3 regions of the Mesobacillus sp. MER 48 genome follow, and region 2 is predicted to be linked to each of the others. Evidence: predicted binding sites of a transcription regulator. Region 2 holds the regulator's gene; each other region holds the start of a gene.
The links. Region 2 encodes LexA, which represses DNA repair genes until DNA is damaged. Its sites were predicted from a motif close to CGAACATATGTTCG; they were not measured.

Region 1 (5,570 bases), on a different contig from region 2:
GAACTTGTCGTAAAAAGACGGTTCAAACCATTGTTCAATGCAGTGAAAAAACTGAAATTCATAAATAACAGGGCCATTTTTATGAACTTTTTCAAGGATGAAGGTCTTCGAGCAGATACGGCGCCAACTAATTGGCCTTCTATTTGTGACCAGACAATCCGTTCTCTGGAAAGAAAGTCTATCCCTTACGAGGATGCAACACCGTTTCTCTATCTTCAGGATCTGATTGAAGGGAGGAAGTCAAACACATCGATTCGCCATGTCTTCATCGATGAAGCTCAGGATTATACTCCTTTCCAATTTGCATATATTAAAAATCTTTTCCCGTACAGCAAAATGACCTTGCTTGGTGACATGAACCAGGCGATTTACTCTGGTCCTACAGGGGCTCCGACCATCTTTGCCGAAGCAGCGCTTGACTTTGGAGATAAGGAAACCTACAAGCTTACAAAAACCTACAGATCGACAAAGCAGATTGTAGAATTCACGAGGGAGCTGATTGAAGGAGGTAATCTGATTGAACCTTTCAATCGTTTAGGTCCAAAGCCGGTAGTCGTGAATCCCGGAAAACATATTGACCACACAGAAAGAACGATTGGACTTATTTCGGATCTTAAAAATAAGGATCATAAAAACATCGCTATCATCTGCAAAACAGCAGCTGAGAGCATAGAAGCTTTCGAATCCATCAAGAAGTCCCATGAGGCAAGATTGATTGAAAAAGGCACCTTGACCTTTGAAAACGGGGTCAATGTCGTACCAACATACCTGGCAAAAGGAATAGAGTTTGATGCGGTGATCATTTTTGATTCATCTTCCTACACAAGAAATGAGGAAAGGAAATTGTTTTATACGGCTTGTACGAGGGCTATGCATGAGCTTTATATTCTTTCAAGAGGTGAATTAAGTCCGCTTTTAGCAGAAGTAGACCAGGAACTTTTTCAGGTCATTTAAAAAACAAGCCGCCAAAATCCATGGCGGCTTGTTTTGTTGCATTTATTTTAGCCATTTGAATATAGACTTTTGTGTCTTGCCTCTTGCTGGCTGTTTTTTATTCGCCTCCTGCAAGGCTGAATTTACATCGATCAAGCCATTTCCGTAATCAATGTCTTTTCCCTGTTCACCAAGATCGATGGCAGATGTTTTAATGATATTGATGACCTGGGAGCTTTTGAGGTCTGGATTAGCTGATTTAATTAAAGCGGCCAGACCTGCAACATGGGGAGCAGCCATTGATGTCCCGGAAAGGGCTGCATACTGTGCATTGAAAAAGGTGCTCGGAATATTCACCCCAGGAGCAGCAATGTCTATATAATCCCCATAGTTAGAAAAGTTCGCTCTGTTTCCGTTATAATCAACAGCAGCCACGCTCAAAACCTCGGGATAAGCCGAAGGGTAAGTAGGCTGATTGGATCCGTCATTGCCGGCTGCAGATACCATGACAACATTGTTGTCAAAGGCATAACGGACAGCTTCTTCCAGGACCTTGGAGGGCTGGTAATTGCCAAGGCTCATATTTATAACATCTGCACCATGGTCGACAGCCCAAATGATACCTTTTGCGATATCGAATGTGGTACCATAGCCTTTCGCACCCATTGCTTTAACAGGCATGATTTTGCTGAACCATGTCATGCCGGCAACACCCTCACCGTTATTCGTTTCTGAGGCTATGATCCCAGCTACATGTGTTCCATGGCCATTATCATCATCCGGCTCTCGTTTTTCATCTATCACATTATAACCAGATATAATCCTGTTCTTTAACTCTGGATGATCCAGGTCAACACCTGTATCTATAATGGCTATTTCAATTTGTTCTTTTCCGCGTGTAATATTCCAGCCTTGCTCTGTTCCAATCGCTGGCAAATTCCATTGGTAATTCTCCTGGTAAAGTAAATCATTTGGTACGTTTGCTTCGTTTTGCATGAGGATAAAATTTGGCTCGGCATACTCAACGTTTTGCCTCTTGTTAAAATATTCAACCATTTGCGGTGTTTCCATGGAAGTGGACCTGAAAATATAAACCGAATTCAGGTGTTTGATGACCCAGCCATTGATATCGCGTGTAATTTCATCTATTTCGTCAGGTCCTGGTTCTGTAAAAAAATCAACAGCAGCCTCATGATCATAATAATGACTTGTATCTTTCTTGTTATGGTAAATAAGCGTGACTTCGTCTTGTGTATTGAGCTGCCTCTTGATTTTCTCTCCCATTTCTACATTATTTACGTTTGCCATCGACTGCATCTTCATGATTCGTTGGCCAGTAGAATGAGTTTTCGCACTAAGTTTATTGCTGTGTACAGGCTCATGCCTGAACACTCCGGCCCCTGTAAGGGCAAGAACAAGAATTAATGTTGCCCCCAGGATGAAACCCTTCGTGCTTTTCATGATAAGAGCCCTCCAAAAAAAGATTTGTTCTTATATTGCAGAACAAACGGCAAAATTAACGGCGGTAATCACTGGCAGTTTCATTTAGTTGGAAATAGGACATTTAAAAGTATGCAAAGCACTTTTATAAGCATAAAGTTTCCTTTTTCCTAATCACAAGTTACCAAAAATCCTATTTTTTATGACAAATTTCAAAATTAATTCTTTAATTCCGTTTGCCAAATCCCAATTAATCGCTACAATTAAGCATAGACGCCAATATTATGGTAAAATAAACAAAGAGAACAATTGTTCTGAAATTGATAAAAGGCATATTATTTAATATCCTTTTGACAAAAAAGAGGAATACTTAAGGAATTCATTGACACTATACATAAAAACCGTCAATGTTGTTTGCAAGAAATGAAAGGGGTATGTTCGTGGCAAGAAATCAGCAAGCTTTTGATTATAATGATGATGCCATCCAGGTACTGGAAGGTCTTGAAGCGGTCCGTAAAAGGCCAGGTATGTATATTGGCAGCACAGATACCCGGGGACTTCATCACCTCGTGTATGAAATCGTTGATAACTCTGTTGACGAAGCACTTGGCGGCTACGGTAATCACATCATCGTCAAAATCCATAAAGATAATTCGATCAGTGTCCAGGATAAAGGGCGTGGCATGCCAACAGGGATGCATAAGCTAGGAAAGCCCACACCGGAAGTCATCCTTACGGTCCTTCATGCAGGCGGTAAGTTTGGACAAGGCGGTTATAAAACAAGCGGCGGACTGCATGGTGTCGGCGCATCAGTTGTAAATGCGCTATCTGAATGGCTTGTTGTCACCATCAAACGCGATGGTTTTGTTTATGAGCAGCGTTTTGAAAACGGCGGGAAGCCGGTGACAACTCTAGAGAAAATCGGCAAGACAAACCAGACAGGAACAACGATCCATTTCAAACCTGACGCCGAAATTTTCTCTACTTTGACATATAACTATGACACACTGTCTGAAAGGCTCCGTGAGTCTGCATTTTTGCTGAAAGGCTTGAAAATTGAGCTGATAGATGACCGGAATAATGAGAAAGAAGTCTTTCATTTTGAAACAGGCATCCAGGCATTTGTTGAATATTTGAACGAAGAAAAAGATGTTCTGCATCCTGTGGTCAGCTTTGAGGGCGAATACAGCAAAATAGAAGTTGAGTTTGCCTTCCAATTCAATGATGGATATTCGGAGAACGTTCTCTCATTCGTTAACAATGTCAGGACGAAAGATGGCGGAACCCATGAAGCAGGCGCAAAGACTGCGATGACCAGGGTATTCAATGAGTACGCCCGCAAGGTTGGATTGCTCAAGGAAAAGGACAAGAACCTTGATGGAGCGGATATCCGCGAAGGTCTGGCTGGAATCGTTTCTGTCCGAATCCCTGAGGAGCTGCTGCAATTTGAGGGTCAGACCAAGGGCAAGTTGGGGACCAGTGAAGCAAGGTCGGCTGTGGACTCGGTCGTTTCAGAACATCTGTCTTATTTCCTTGAGGAGAATCCAGATGTCAGTACCCTGCTGATCCGAAAATCCATCAAGGCTTACCAGGCTCGTGAAGCTGCCCGTAAGGCCCGTGAAGATGCTCGCAGCGGGAAAAAGAGGAAAAAATCGGATGCAATGCTTTCAGGCAAATTGACTCCGGCTCAATCAAAGAATCCAGCTAAAAATGAATTATACCTTGTCGAGGGAGATTCTGCTGGCGGTTCTGCCAAGCAGGGACGGGACAGGAAGTTCCAGGCCGTTCTGCCATTGCGCGGAAAAGTCATCAACACAGAAAAAGCCAAGCTACAGGATATTTTCAAAAACGAGGAAATCAATACGATCATTCATGCCATTGGTGCGGGAGTGGGTTCGGATTTCCTTGTAGACGACATCAACTATGACAAGATTGTCATCATGACAGATGCAGATACTGACGGTGCCCATATCCAGGTGTTATTGCTCACATTCTTTTACAGGTACATGAAGCCGCTCATCGAAGCAGGAAAGGTCTTCATTGCCCTTCCTCCGCTGTATAAAGTCAGCAAAGGGACAGGCAAAAAGGAAATCATCGAATATGCCTGGAGTGATGAAGAACTGAAGGGTGCCATCAAGAAGGTCGGCAAAGGCTATATCATCCAGCGTTACAAAGGTCTCGGTGAGATGAATGCTGATCAGCTTTGGGAAACGACAATGGACCCTGAGACCAGGACGTTGATTCGCGTCCGAATAGATGATGCTGCAAGAGCGGAACGCAGAGTCACTACACTTATGGGTGATAAAGTAGAACCCCGCAGGAAATGGATTGAATCCAATGTCGCTTTCGGTCTTGAAGAAGACGGCAATATTCTTGAAAATGAAAACATTTCAGTCGCAGAGGAGGTTGAAGGCGAATGAGTTCTGTTGAAAAATTTCGTGACCTCCCACTCGAAGACGTATTGGGCGACCGATTCGGCCGCTATAGTAAATATATTATCCAGGAACGTGCCCTACCAGATGCGCGTGACGGATTGAAGCCTGTACAGCGCAGGATTTTATACGCCATGCATGTTGAGGGCAACACAAGTGAAAAGGGCTTCCGGAAATCAGCCAAGACAGTCGGTAACGTCATTGGTAACTACCATCCGCACGGTGATTCATCGGTATACGAAGCAATGGTCCGTATGAGCCAGGATTGGAAAGTGCGGAATTACCTGGTTGACATGCACGGGAATAACGGAAGCATCGATGGTGATCCGCCAGCGGCAATGCGTTATACCGAAGCAAGATTATCAGCTATTGCCGGTGAACTATTAAGGGATATCGAAAAGAGGACAGTTGAGTTCATCCCGAACTTTGATGACACATCCAGTGAGCCTACTGTGCTTCCGGCGATGTTCCCAAACTTGCTCGTGAATGGCTCGACGGGGATTTCAGCGGGATACGCCACAGATATTCCACCACATAATTTAGCGGAAGTGATTGATGGGGTTATCATGAGAATGGACAACCCTGCCTGCACGGTCGAAGATCTCATGAAAGTGATTAAAGGACCCGACTTCCCTACGGGCGGAATTATTCAGGGTGTTGAAGGAATCGCTAAAGCTTACAAGACTGGCAAGGGAAAGATCATTGTCCGCGGCAAAGCGGAAATCGAGGACATCCGAGGCGGCAAACAGCAGATTGTCATCACGG
Region 2 (5,570 bases):
AGGTGGAACAGGCCTTTAAGAACAAAGGGATTGTGTTTGCGGAAGCTGGTGTAGGGACAGGCAAGACCTTCGTTTACCTGATTTACGCTATCCTCTACGCCCGTTATATGGGAAAGCCTGCGATTGTATCCTGCTCAGATGAAACACTGATTGAACAGCTTGTAAAAGAGGGCGGAGACATCGAAAAACTCGAGCAGGCATTGGGACTCAAAGTGGACGTCCGGCTGGCAAAAGCGAGGGAGCAATATGTATGTGTAAAGAAGCTTGATGAGCTTTCGAACACGTCTGACGACATGGAAATTCTTGATGTCCATGATCAGCTGCCTGATTTTATTTTTGATGAAGGCATTTCCATGAATTCATTCAGCCGGTACGGTGACCGAAAGGAATATCCTTGGGTGACCAATGAAAAATGGTCCCAGATGGCGTGGGATCCACTTCAGCAATGCTCGACATGCAGCTGGCGCCATCGCTGCGGGCAAACATTGAATCGTGATTACTACCGGCATGCCGGAGACTTGATTATTTGTTCTCATGATTTTTACATGGAGCATGTGTGGACAAAAGAATCACGGAAAAGAGAGGGCCAGATGCCATTGCTGCCTGAAGCGAGCACCGTCATATTTGATGAAGGTCATTTGCTTGAATTCGCAGCGCAAAAAGGGTTGACATACAGATTTAATTCGCAAACTCTGACGACTGTGTTAACAGGCTATATGCATCAGGATGTCCGGGAGGAATCTCTTTATTTAATCGAGGATATCATAGAGCTGCATGACTCTTGGTTCGACTTGCTGGTGGAGAACTCAACTGCAGTTGAGGGTTCGAATCGAAAAGAAGTTGCAAAGCATCCTGCAATCAGGAAGACAGCTGAAACTTTGGAAAAGAAGGTCAGCGAATTAATGGACCAGCTGGTATTTGACGCAGAAATGTTCCTGATTGACGAATACCACTTAAAAATCATGGAAGAATATCTCGAGTTTTTTGCGTATGGTCTATCGATCTTCCTGAAGAACGACGAAGGGATTTTCTGGCTTGAAGAGAATGAAGTTCAGTCTTCACTAGTCATCATGCCTCGCCTGGTAGAGGACATTCTGAAAAAAGAAGTTTTTGCACAAAATATTCCGTTTGTATTTTCATCAGCAACTTTATCCCAGGCAGGGGACTTCAACTATATAGCGAAGAGTCTTGGTATTGAAAAATATACTTCCTTCACGGTTGAATCACCGTTTGATTATCAAGAGCAAATGGAAATTAAAGTCCATGTCCAGGATGCTGAAAATCAAAAATGGGAGAAAATAGGTGCTGATCTGCGGGCTTCAAGCGGAAGCTCCCTGGTTTTGTTTTCTTCCATGCAGGAAATGGAAAGGTTCAGAGTATGGTCCAATCAACAGGAGTGGGATTTTGACATCCTGTTTGAAGGCGACCGTGAGATTAGTGAAACCGTAAAAGACTTCCAGAATGTCAAAAGCACTGTACTTTGCTCATACAGTTTATGGGAAGGACTTGATGTCCCCGGTGAATCATTGACCCAGGTCATTATTGCTTCATTGCCATTCCCGCCTCATGATCCGGTCTTCCAGGCAAAAAGGAAGCATGCGGCCAACCCTTCTGCAGAAGTAGACGTACCATATATGCTGCTTCGGTTACGACAGGGAATAGGCCGGTTGATCAGGAGCAGCCAGGACGAAGGTATCGTCCATTTATGGCTTACTGGTAAGCAAAAAGCAGAATTTATGGAAGAAATAACAGCAGTGCTTCCTGTTAGTGACATTCATTAGTATAGAAAAAATCCCGAAAGGCCCAAGCCTTGCGGGATTTTTTTGCTGAAATTAGTCTACGCATCCGCACTTTCTATCATCGCGGTCACGATCATTCTCATCCTGAGCACCAGCAACCAGGTCGTTGATGATGCAACGACGGACAGCAAGGCAAAGATCTTCAAAATCAATTGTCGCCCTTACCTGGCTGTTGTTGCGGTTAGGGTAAAAGACTCCTGCTGCAAAGTTATTATTTTGATTGGATCTCATTCGAGATTAAACGTCTTCCATAGCTAAAATACACGATATTTTATTCGGAAAGGGACAAGTTGTCAGGGTTTGTACCTACTTTGGAAAGAAATATGCTTTTTCATAGAACATTTAAAGAATGAAAGTTTAATAGAACGAAAAAAAAGCAAGCGGAGTCCGCTTGCTTTTTAGTGCATATGACGGTATACACCAATGACTTTACCAAGAATCGATACATTCCGAAGGATAATCGGTTCCATTGATGAATTTTCCGGCTGGAGCCTGAAATAGTCCTTCTCCTTGAAGAAACGTTTAACAGTTGCTTCGTCATCCTCAGTCATTGCTACTACAATGTCTCCATTATTGGCTGTCTTTTGCTGCTTGACGATTACATAATCCCCATCCAGGATACCAGCCTCTATCATACTGTCACCCATGATTTCGAGCATGAAAACCTGCTCATCATGAGGAACAAGGCGGTCTGGAAGCGGGAAGTATTCTTCAACATTCTCAATAGCCGTGATTGGCATACCGGCTGTTACTTTACCGACAACAGGCACGTTGACAACATTATATTTAGGGATACGGTTTTCCTCTTCGATTTCCAGTATTTCAATTGCACGCGGTTTTGTTGGATCGCGTCTGATCAGCCCTTTGCTTTCGAGCCTTGCAAGGTGGCCGTGTACCGTAGAACTTGATGCTAGTCCAACTGCTTCGCCGATTTCACGTACGGATGGCGGATATCCTTTTTTCTTGACTTCACCTTTTATGAATTCAAAAATATCTTGTTGCCGCTTTGATAACTTTGTCATATTCACGCACCTCGTATATTTTCTTGTCCTAATTATACCATGTCTATTTGATAGATACAAACATAAGTTCGAATTTTGAGTTGACACAAAACAAATGTTCGTATTATAATAAAAAGCAAATAGGCGAACATATATTCGTTAGGAGTGTCGATTATGAAAAGACTATGGGAAAACTATTCTTACGCTTTAATCCTTCTTGCTGTCAGCCTGATTTTTTCGCTGGTGGCAAAAGCAAATTTACATAATGAGGATGCATACATAACTGTTACTATAGAAGAAGGGCAGTCACTATGGGAGATTGCAGAGACTTACGCCAGTGAACATCGCTTATCGAAAAATGAATTCGTGAGCTGGGTAGAAAAGGAAAATGGGATTGTTGGAGAAAGGGTTTTTCCGGGAGATGAACTTGTCATCCCGGTGACGGCTGAATATCTGGAGCCAACACAGATTGCCGGGGCTGAAAGATAATTTGTACATAGAATTAGGTGACAGCATGAAAGCGATTATTTATTGCCGGGTAAGTACCACGAAAGAAACGCAGGAAACTTCGCTTGCAAGGCAGGAGGAAGAATTGCTCCGCCTTGCAGAACATTATGGATTTGAAGTGATGAACATCATCAAGGAACAAGCCAGCGGGTATGACCTTGAAAGGGACGGGATCCTTGAACTGCTGGAGCTGATAAAGGACAAGTCAGTCGGTGCCGTATTGATTCAGGATGAGACTAGACTTGGCAGGGGTAATGCAAAGGTTGCTATTCTCCATTGCATATTAAAGGAGAACGTTAAGTTATACAGCATCTCTCACAGCGGGGAACTTCAGCTTTCTGAATCGGATTCCATGGTGCTCCAGATTGTCAGTATGGTAGAAGAATATCAGAGGAAGATCCATAATATAAAGATTAAACGCGGAATGAAACGCGCGGTTGAACATGGATACAAGCCTCAGCGCAATCTCAAAAATCAGGGCGAGCATTCCGGCAGGGAACGTAAAGATATGCCGATAGCAGAGATTGTCAGGCTGCGGAATAATGGCCTTACTTTTGCTGAAATTGCCGCTACTCTGAAAGGATTTGGCTACAATGTATCCAAGGCTACAGTGAATCGACGATATCTTGAATATATAGAATCAAATGAGGAATGAGGCTCCTTTCTTGTAAAACTAGAAAAAATTTAGTAAGATGTCATTTGACGTAATTTTTTACACAAAGGAGCTTTACAATGCTATCAAGTGATAAAATTGCTAGAATCAATGAACTGGCAAGGAAAGCAAAAACATCAACGCTGACTGAAGAGGAAGCAAAGGAACAGACAAAGCTTCGCGCCGAGTATCTCCAGTCATTCCGTTCTTCAATGCTCAATACACTAAAGGGAGTTACCATTGTTGATCCAGAAGGCAATGATGTTACACCTGAAAAACTAAAAGAAGAAAAAATGAAGAATAAACTTCATTAATATATTCAATTTGGAATACATGAGAGAATGTATTCCATTTTTATTTAGGCAGCATGACAGATGAAAAAACTGAATGTTATATACGACTACTGAAGTGAAAAATCAGCAATCGAACAATTTTAAAGGCCTCTTAGCTTCTATGTCAAAATCTTATTCCGTCTTCATCTGAACCGTTTGCTTACATAAGTACAGCGAGTATGCGTCAAAATAAATAACAATACGGCCTTTTCTGTCTCCTTCAGGCATAATTTGTTGTATAATAATTTCTCTCGCTATAATATTAATGATGTAGCCAGTACCTATAGAAAGGATGTATTAAATGTTTAAAGAAATTGATATGCTTTCAATTGATTCCATTCGTACTTTATCAATTGATGCGATTGAAAAAGCAAATTCCGGCCATCCAGGCATGCCGATGGGGGCAGCACCGATGGCTTACACATTATGGACTCGTTATATGAATATCAACCCTAAGAATCCAGAATGGTTCAACCGCGATCGGTTTGTCTTGTCTGCCGGACACGGATCTATGCTGCTATACAGCTTACTGCACCTTGCAGGTTATGATCTATCAATGGAAGATATTAAGCAATTCCGTCAATGGGGAAGCAAGACACCAGGACATCCTGAGTTTGGACACACTGCCGGTGTAGATGCAACAACCGGACCGCTTGGCCAGGGAATTGCCATGGCGGTTGGTATGGCGATGGCTGAACGTCACCTGGCTGCTGTTTATAATAAGGATAACTACAATATCGTTGATCACTATACATATAGCATCTGCGGTGATGGCGATTTAATGGAAGGCGTTTCTGCTGAGGCAGCTTCACTTGCAGCTCACCTTAAATTGGGCAAAATGATTGTTCTATACGATTCAAACGATATATCACTGGATGGCGATCTTAATAAGTCATTCTCTGAAAGTGTTGAGGGGCGTTTTAAAGCATACGGATGGCAATATATCCGCGTTGAAGATGGCAACAACCTTGAAGAAATCGCTAGAGCGATCGAGGAAGCAAAAACAGATGCAGATCGTCCGACCATGATTGAAGTTAAGACTATCATCGGATATGGTTCACCGAACCTCTCCGGTAAATCAGATGTTCATGGAGCTCCGCTTGGCGCAGATGAATTGAAGCTGACTAAGGAAGCTTACAAGTGGACATTTGAAGAAGACTTCCATGTACCAAGTGAAGTCTATGATCACTTTAAACAGCAAATTGCTGATAAAGGTGAACAAACTGAACAAGCATGGAATGAACAATTCTCTCAATATAAGAGTGAGTATCCTGAACTA
Region 3 (5,570 bases), on a different contig from region 2:
TCTTTTTTGTGGGGTGGGTTGCTGGCTACCATTCGTCTGCAAGCCTGACATCCGCAATTGCCGAGATTCCAATGCGATGAATCTCCTCAAAACGATCAATAATATGGAGTTTCTGCCCAAGCTCGTTCCAGTAATGGATTTTCCCGATCACCAGTTCATACTTGCGGTGGCGTAAATAAGTGATGCTGACGGGCCGGTTATATTCCATCGCTTCGAGAATCGTTTCATTCAATTGTTCAAGCTGCTGTTCATCCAGCTGCTTCTCTTTTTCATATTGATCTTCCTGTGCCCAGTCACGGAGCATTTTCACATGTTCAGGCAGCATCATCGATGTCCACTTGATTCTTCCGCGGTCACGTATCATCTTTTCTCCTCCTTCAAATTATCAGCCCTTATGTCCGCCAACGAGTGCAGCCCGGTGCCTTGCTGTTCCGGCTGCCGTATAGGAAACCGCCCTCAGGAGAGCCGTGGATCCATAACGGCTGCGGATCCGGTCCATCGCATAGCCAAGTTCTTTCTTTTTCCAGCCATTCTTCTCGAATAAATCGAGCTGGAACTCACTGTCCGTAACGAGATTCCCAATCGATATCGAGATGCTCCGCACCGTTTTTCCAACGTAGTTCTCTGCAAAAAGTTCAAGGCAGACACGATACACGTCCATTGTAATATTGGTCGGCTCCTCAATCGTCCTTGACCGGTGGAAGCCGCCGCCAAATTCATCCTGGCTGTAGCCGACCCCGAAGCTGATTGTCCGGCCTGCTTTTCCATGGCTTCTGGCCCTGCGTGCGACTTCTTCACACATTTCGAGGATGACATGCTTGATTTCTTCCTCTTCTTTGTAATCCCGAAGCAGGATTTGGCTTTTTCCGAAGCTGATCTGCCCTTCCATGATCGGAGCGCCAATATCGGAAAAATCGATTCCCCATGCATGCCAGTACATCTGGTTGCCCATGATGCCGAATTTTTTCTCCAGGATTTCAAGGTCATAACGGGCGAGCTGGCCGACTGTGAAAATCCCCATGCTGTTTAGTGTTTTTTCGACGCGGCGGCCAATTCCCCACATATCCCTCAGCGGTGAGACATTCCACAGCTTTGTCTGGACATCATCATAGGTCCATTCAGCAATCCCTTTGTGCTTGGCATCAAGGTCAAGGCATAATTTCGACATCAGCATATTCGGGCCGATCCCGACTGCGCACGGAAGCTGGAACTCGCGCTCGATATCATCTTTGATTTTTTTTGCGATGGAAGCAGCGTCACCCCAAAGCTTAGAGGCACCGTCCACTTTTATGAAGCTTTCATCGACACTGTAGGTATGGATCGCTTCCTTTGGGACATAGCGATTGAATACGCGGGAGATTTCAGTGGAGATTCGCAGGTATGTTGACATTTGCGGATCAACGACGACAATTCGCGGATCGTCGGGAATTTCAAACTTGCGTGATCCGGTCTTGATGCCAAACTCCTTTTTCAAACGAGGTGAGGCTGCGAGGACGACACTCCCGGGACGATCGAGATTCCCGACGACAGCCAGGTAACAATCAAGAGGATCAAGGCCGAGCATCACGGCAGAACAGCTCGCATAGAAGCTTTTCATATCCACACATAAAATTTTGTTTTGCGGCATTTCGCTGTAATCGAGCATGTCTTCCCTCTCCTTTCGGCAAGTTTTCAAAAAATAAGAACGTTTGTTCCGTATCATTATACCCATTATATTAAGCGAATATGCGTTCGGTTTCAATGGAAATTTTCCGGGTGACTGACTTAATTAAGGTGAAAATGGGGAGTCGTTCCAGGATTGGAGATTTTTGCGAAGGGTGTTTCCCATGAGGATTTCCGATTATAATCAGGGAAAGAGGTGTATGACGATGGATAAAAAACTCATTCGCAAAATGGTCCAAAAGTGCTTTGTGCAGTATCGGCATGATGAATCGCTCCCATTTGGAGAAGCTGAATTCGAAGAAATATATGAAAAGGTCGCTGGAATGAAAAACGAGGATCCCGAGGCGGATTTGCATGACATCATCAATGATGCGGTTTATGAATTTATTGTTACCTAAAATAGGGCCAACATAGAATAGATTAATCTTTAATACCGTCCGTTCATCAATTTAAAAAACCGCCAAAAAATCTGGCGGTCTGGAAGTTTACTTTTTATTGAAGATATTTTTGCCAAATAATTCAAAAGTCCGGGGAAACAGGGCATAGAATTTGCTGCCTGCGTTCATCCATCGCGGCAGATTGATTTCCCTTGAATTTGTCATCATCCTGTCGACTACCTGCTTCGCCACATATTCCGGCTTGAGCATAAACCTTTTGACACTTTTCACATACGTCCCCTGCTTATCCGCAATATTAAAGAAGTTGGTCTCAATCGGTCCCGGATTGACAGAAGTGACAAAGATTCGGTCATCAGCAACCTCCATGCGAAGACTGTTCGTGTAGCCGAGCACCGCATGCTTTGTTGCCGAGTAGACACTTGATTTTGGCGTAGCTATTTTGCCTGCCTGGGAAGCGATGTTGATGATATGGCCGCTCTGCCGCTGCTTCATGCCTGGAAGAACCATGGAAGTGCAAGCAATCAAGCCGACCACATTGACATCGAACATCGATTTTATTTCATCCATTTTCACTTCGTGGGCAAAATCAAAAACGCCGAACCCGGCATTATTGACCAATATGTCGACATAGCGGATGTCAGAAAGCACCTCAAAAAAAACTTTCTTGACTGCTTCTGGGTCTGAAACATCCAGCTGCCGTGCATGGATATTAATGGCGTACTTCGATTGCAATTCTTTTTTTAATATTTCCAGTTTATCGATACTCCGGGCCAAAAGGACAAGATTCGCTCCACGCGCAGCGCAAAGCCTGGCAATCTCAGCCCCGATTCCGCCCGAGGCACCGGTGATAATAATATTTTTCCCTTTTAAAGATTGCATCCACTTTCACCTCATTTTGCTGTATAAACGAAGGAGGTTCCTTCTTCCCTGGCTGAAATGGCGTCCAGGGATTGTAAATAATCAAGTTGTCCGACGGTTTCCGAAATCGTCAGGTTCAGTTCACGTTCATATACCGTCGGGAAAAGCAATTTGCAGATCTCAAAAACAGTAAGCTCCCTGCCCCCGAGCATTCCTCTGACCTGCATGGCACGGTCGTGCTGGCGGGCGAGCCTCTTTTCAATCAAGTTGTGCAAATCCGTTATCTCCGTTCCATGACCAGTGTATACCAATCCTATCGGGTACTGCTGCAATTTTTTCAAGGTTGCATTATATTGGACCAGCGGCTTCGGTCTTTCTGTTTCACCTGGCAGCGGCGGTTCGAGCAATGGATTTGGCGAAATTCCGGCAAGAATCGTATCACCGGCAATCATTGTGCCGTCTTTTTCACGCAGCAGCACAATATGGCTCTGTGCATGTCCCGGTGTCTCGATCACCCTCCATCCCGGCAGTGCCGGGGGAATGTCATTTTCTGAAATAGTCCCGGTCAACGAGCGATTGCAAGAAAATACTAATGTCTTTTTCATGATTTTCATCGATGGCACAAAAAAATGATCAGGTATTGCCGACTGCAAGAAGAAGTTCTCATAGAATTCCTGATGTTTCTTCTCGAATTCCGAAGTCCTGTTAATCCACCTTTCATTCAGATGATGTCCATAGACCTCAAGATCTTGTGAAAGGTAGTCCAGCATTCCTACATGGTCCGGATGATCATGTGTCAGGATGACCTGCTCGATATCTTCCGGCTTCAGTTTCAAATCAGCCAGCTGGGATTTGAACGACTCCCAGGACTCTTCCGTTTTTGTACCCGCGTCAACAAGTGTCAACCTGTCCCCTTTTACTAAATATGCGTTCACATCACCGACCGGGAAAGGAGTCGGCAAAGTCAGTTTGGCAATTCCATCTTTCCATTCAGCCATATTATCTATACACCCCAAAACATTATTTTTCTATAAGGTAAAGTGATTGTTTGTTCAAGAAATCATTCAACTTTATTGGTCCTGGTATTTTTTCAATATAAAATAAAGTTTACCTTTAAAATGAACAAAAGTCATTATTTTCAACTTTTACTTTCAGAAAAAACTAAAAACTTTTTAATTTTCTCTTGACACAGAGGTTGTCTTTCTTGCATAATCACTATTAAAATTTCGTAAACTTTTCAAAAGCACTTGAGCAAGACGAGTAGACAGGAATGGTGTTAGAGAGTGGAGTCCACCGGCTGAAAGGCTCCGCGGCCCTCTTCATGTTGAAACCTACCTTGCGAGCTGCCAGGCAAACCTGGACGTATACCGGCGTTAACGGATGTTGAGCTGCACTTATTCGGCAAACGCCGAAAAAGTGAATGAAGGTGGTACCACGGAAGCATGGCCTTTCGTCCTTTTATGGATGAAGGGCCTTTTTGTATTTCAATAACCGAAAACATAAACTTATGGAGGCGAATCTGATGAAGAAGCTTGTTTTTGTTGGAGCAGGATCGATGGCGGAAGCAATGATTTCCGGGATAGGGGCAAGCGGGCTTCTTCCGGGAGAGCAAATATGGGTTACAAACAAACAAGATAGTGACAGATTGAAAACATTGGAGCAGAAATATGGAATAAAGGCGACATATGATAGTGGAATTCTTTTTAAGGACGCGGATGCTATTGTCCTGGCAATGAAGCCAAAGGATGCAGCAGGAGCGATAGAGGAGATTAAGCCATATTTATCTGAAGGGATGCTGATCATTTCCGTCCTAGCTGGCGTTTCGATTGACGCCATTGAAACGGCTGCCGAAAAGTCCCTTGCCGTGGTCAGGGCAATGCCAAACACCTCAGCTGCGATTGGCAAATCGGCAACAGCCCTGGCCGTGAATTCCGGTGTAAGTGAAGTACAGAAGACGCTTGTTCAGGAGCTTTTTAACACAATCGGCCTGACGACAATCGTTGAGGAATATCAGCTGGACGCCGTTACAGGATTATCTGGCAGCGGGCCAGCCTATATATATTACCTTGTCGAAGCAATGGAAAAAAGCGCTGCCGAAATAGGTCTTGAAAAACAGACAGCAAAGCAGCTGATTATCCAGACGCTGCTGGGCGCAGCGGAAATGCTGACACACTCTGATAAGGAACCTGCACAGCTCCGCTTTGAGGTAACCAGCCCAGGTGGAACGACTGAGGCAGGCATCAAGGTACTTGAACAGCACGGAGTACAGTCCGCTTTTGTATCCTGCATCAAGGAAGCCACCTCCCAATCAAAAAAGCTTGGCCGTCTGCTGGGCAATGAACTGGCAGCCGCAAACCGGCCCCTTTAAAATTGCAAACCGGTCCCCTGTTTCTCTACAATGGAGAAAAAACACAGGGACGTGTGAATGGTGCTTGTAATTTTACTGTCTTTAACTTTAGTCATCTGGATATTGGCAACAATCGATGCCTTGATTGGCTTCAGGAAATTGGATTCCCTCGAAAAAGCAGGGGGTGCTGACCAAGAACCGCTCCTCAGCGTGATCGTGGCTGCCAGGAATGAAGAAGAAAATATAACACAAAGCGTCCGCACCCAGCTGGCGCAAACCTATAAAAATACCGAGTGGATCCTTGT

Region 1: parE (DNA topoisomerase IV subunit B) is a predicted target of LexA. The motif match lies at 2,676-2,689, and genes of this name have one in related genera.
Region 3: M3593_RS03925 (Y-family DNA polymerase) is a predicted target of LexA. The motif match lies at 1,721-1,734, and genes of this name have one in related genera.

What each region holds. Positions count from the first base shown of each region.
Region 1 is NZ_JAMAUR010000001.1:127,371-132,940, reverse strand. Features, by position in the region: gene helD (RNA polymerase recycling motor HelD) at 1-954, shown strand, start outside; gene M3593_RS00640 (S8 family peptidase) at 997-2,394, opposite strand; gene parE (DNA topoisomerase IV subunit B) at 2,814-4,793, shown strand; gene parC (DNA topoisomerase IV subunit A) at 4,790-5,570, shown strand, end outside.
Region 2 is NZ_JAMAUR010000002.1:670,032-675,601, forward strand. Features, by position in the region: gene M3593_RS09550 (ATP-dependent DNA helicase) at 1-1,781, shown strand, start outside; gene M3593_RS09555 (hypothetical protein) at 1,833-2,030, opposite strand; gene lexA (transcriptional repressor LexA) at 2,198-2,821, opposite strand; gene yneA (cell division suppressor protein YneA) at 2,975-3,289, shown strand; gene M3593_RS09570 (YneB family resolvase-like protein) at 3,315-3,962, shown strand; gene M3593_RS09575 (DUF896 domain-containing protein) at 4,040-4,273, shown strand; gene tkt (transketolase) at 4,593-5,570, shown strand, end outside.
Region 3 is NZ_JAMAUR010000001.1:761,463-767,032, forward strand. Features, by position in the region: gene M3593_RS03920 (YolD-like family protein) at 26-364, opposite strand; gene M3593_RS03925 (Y-family DNA polymerase) at 386-1,645, opposite strand; gene M3593_RS03930 (YqzH family protein) at 1,869-2,060, shown strand; gene M3593_RS03935 (SDR family NAD(P)-dependent oxidoreductase) at 2,148-2,939, opposite strand; gene M3593_RS03940 (MBL fold metallo-hydrolase) at 2,951-3,916, opposite strand; gene proC (pyrroline-5-carboxylate reductase) at 4,441-5,286, shown strand; gene M3593_RS03950 (glycosyltransferase family 2 protein) at 5,344-5,570, shown strand, end outside.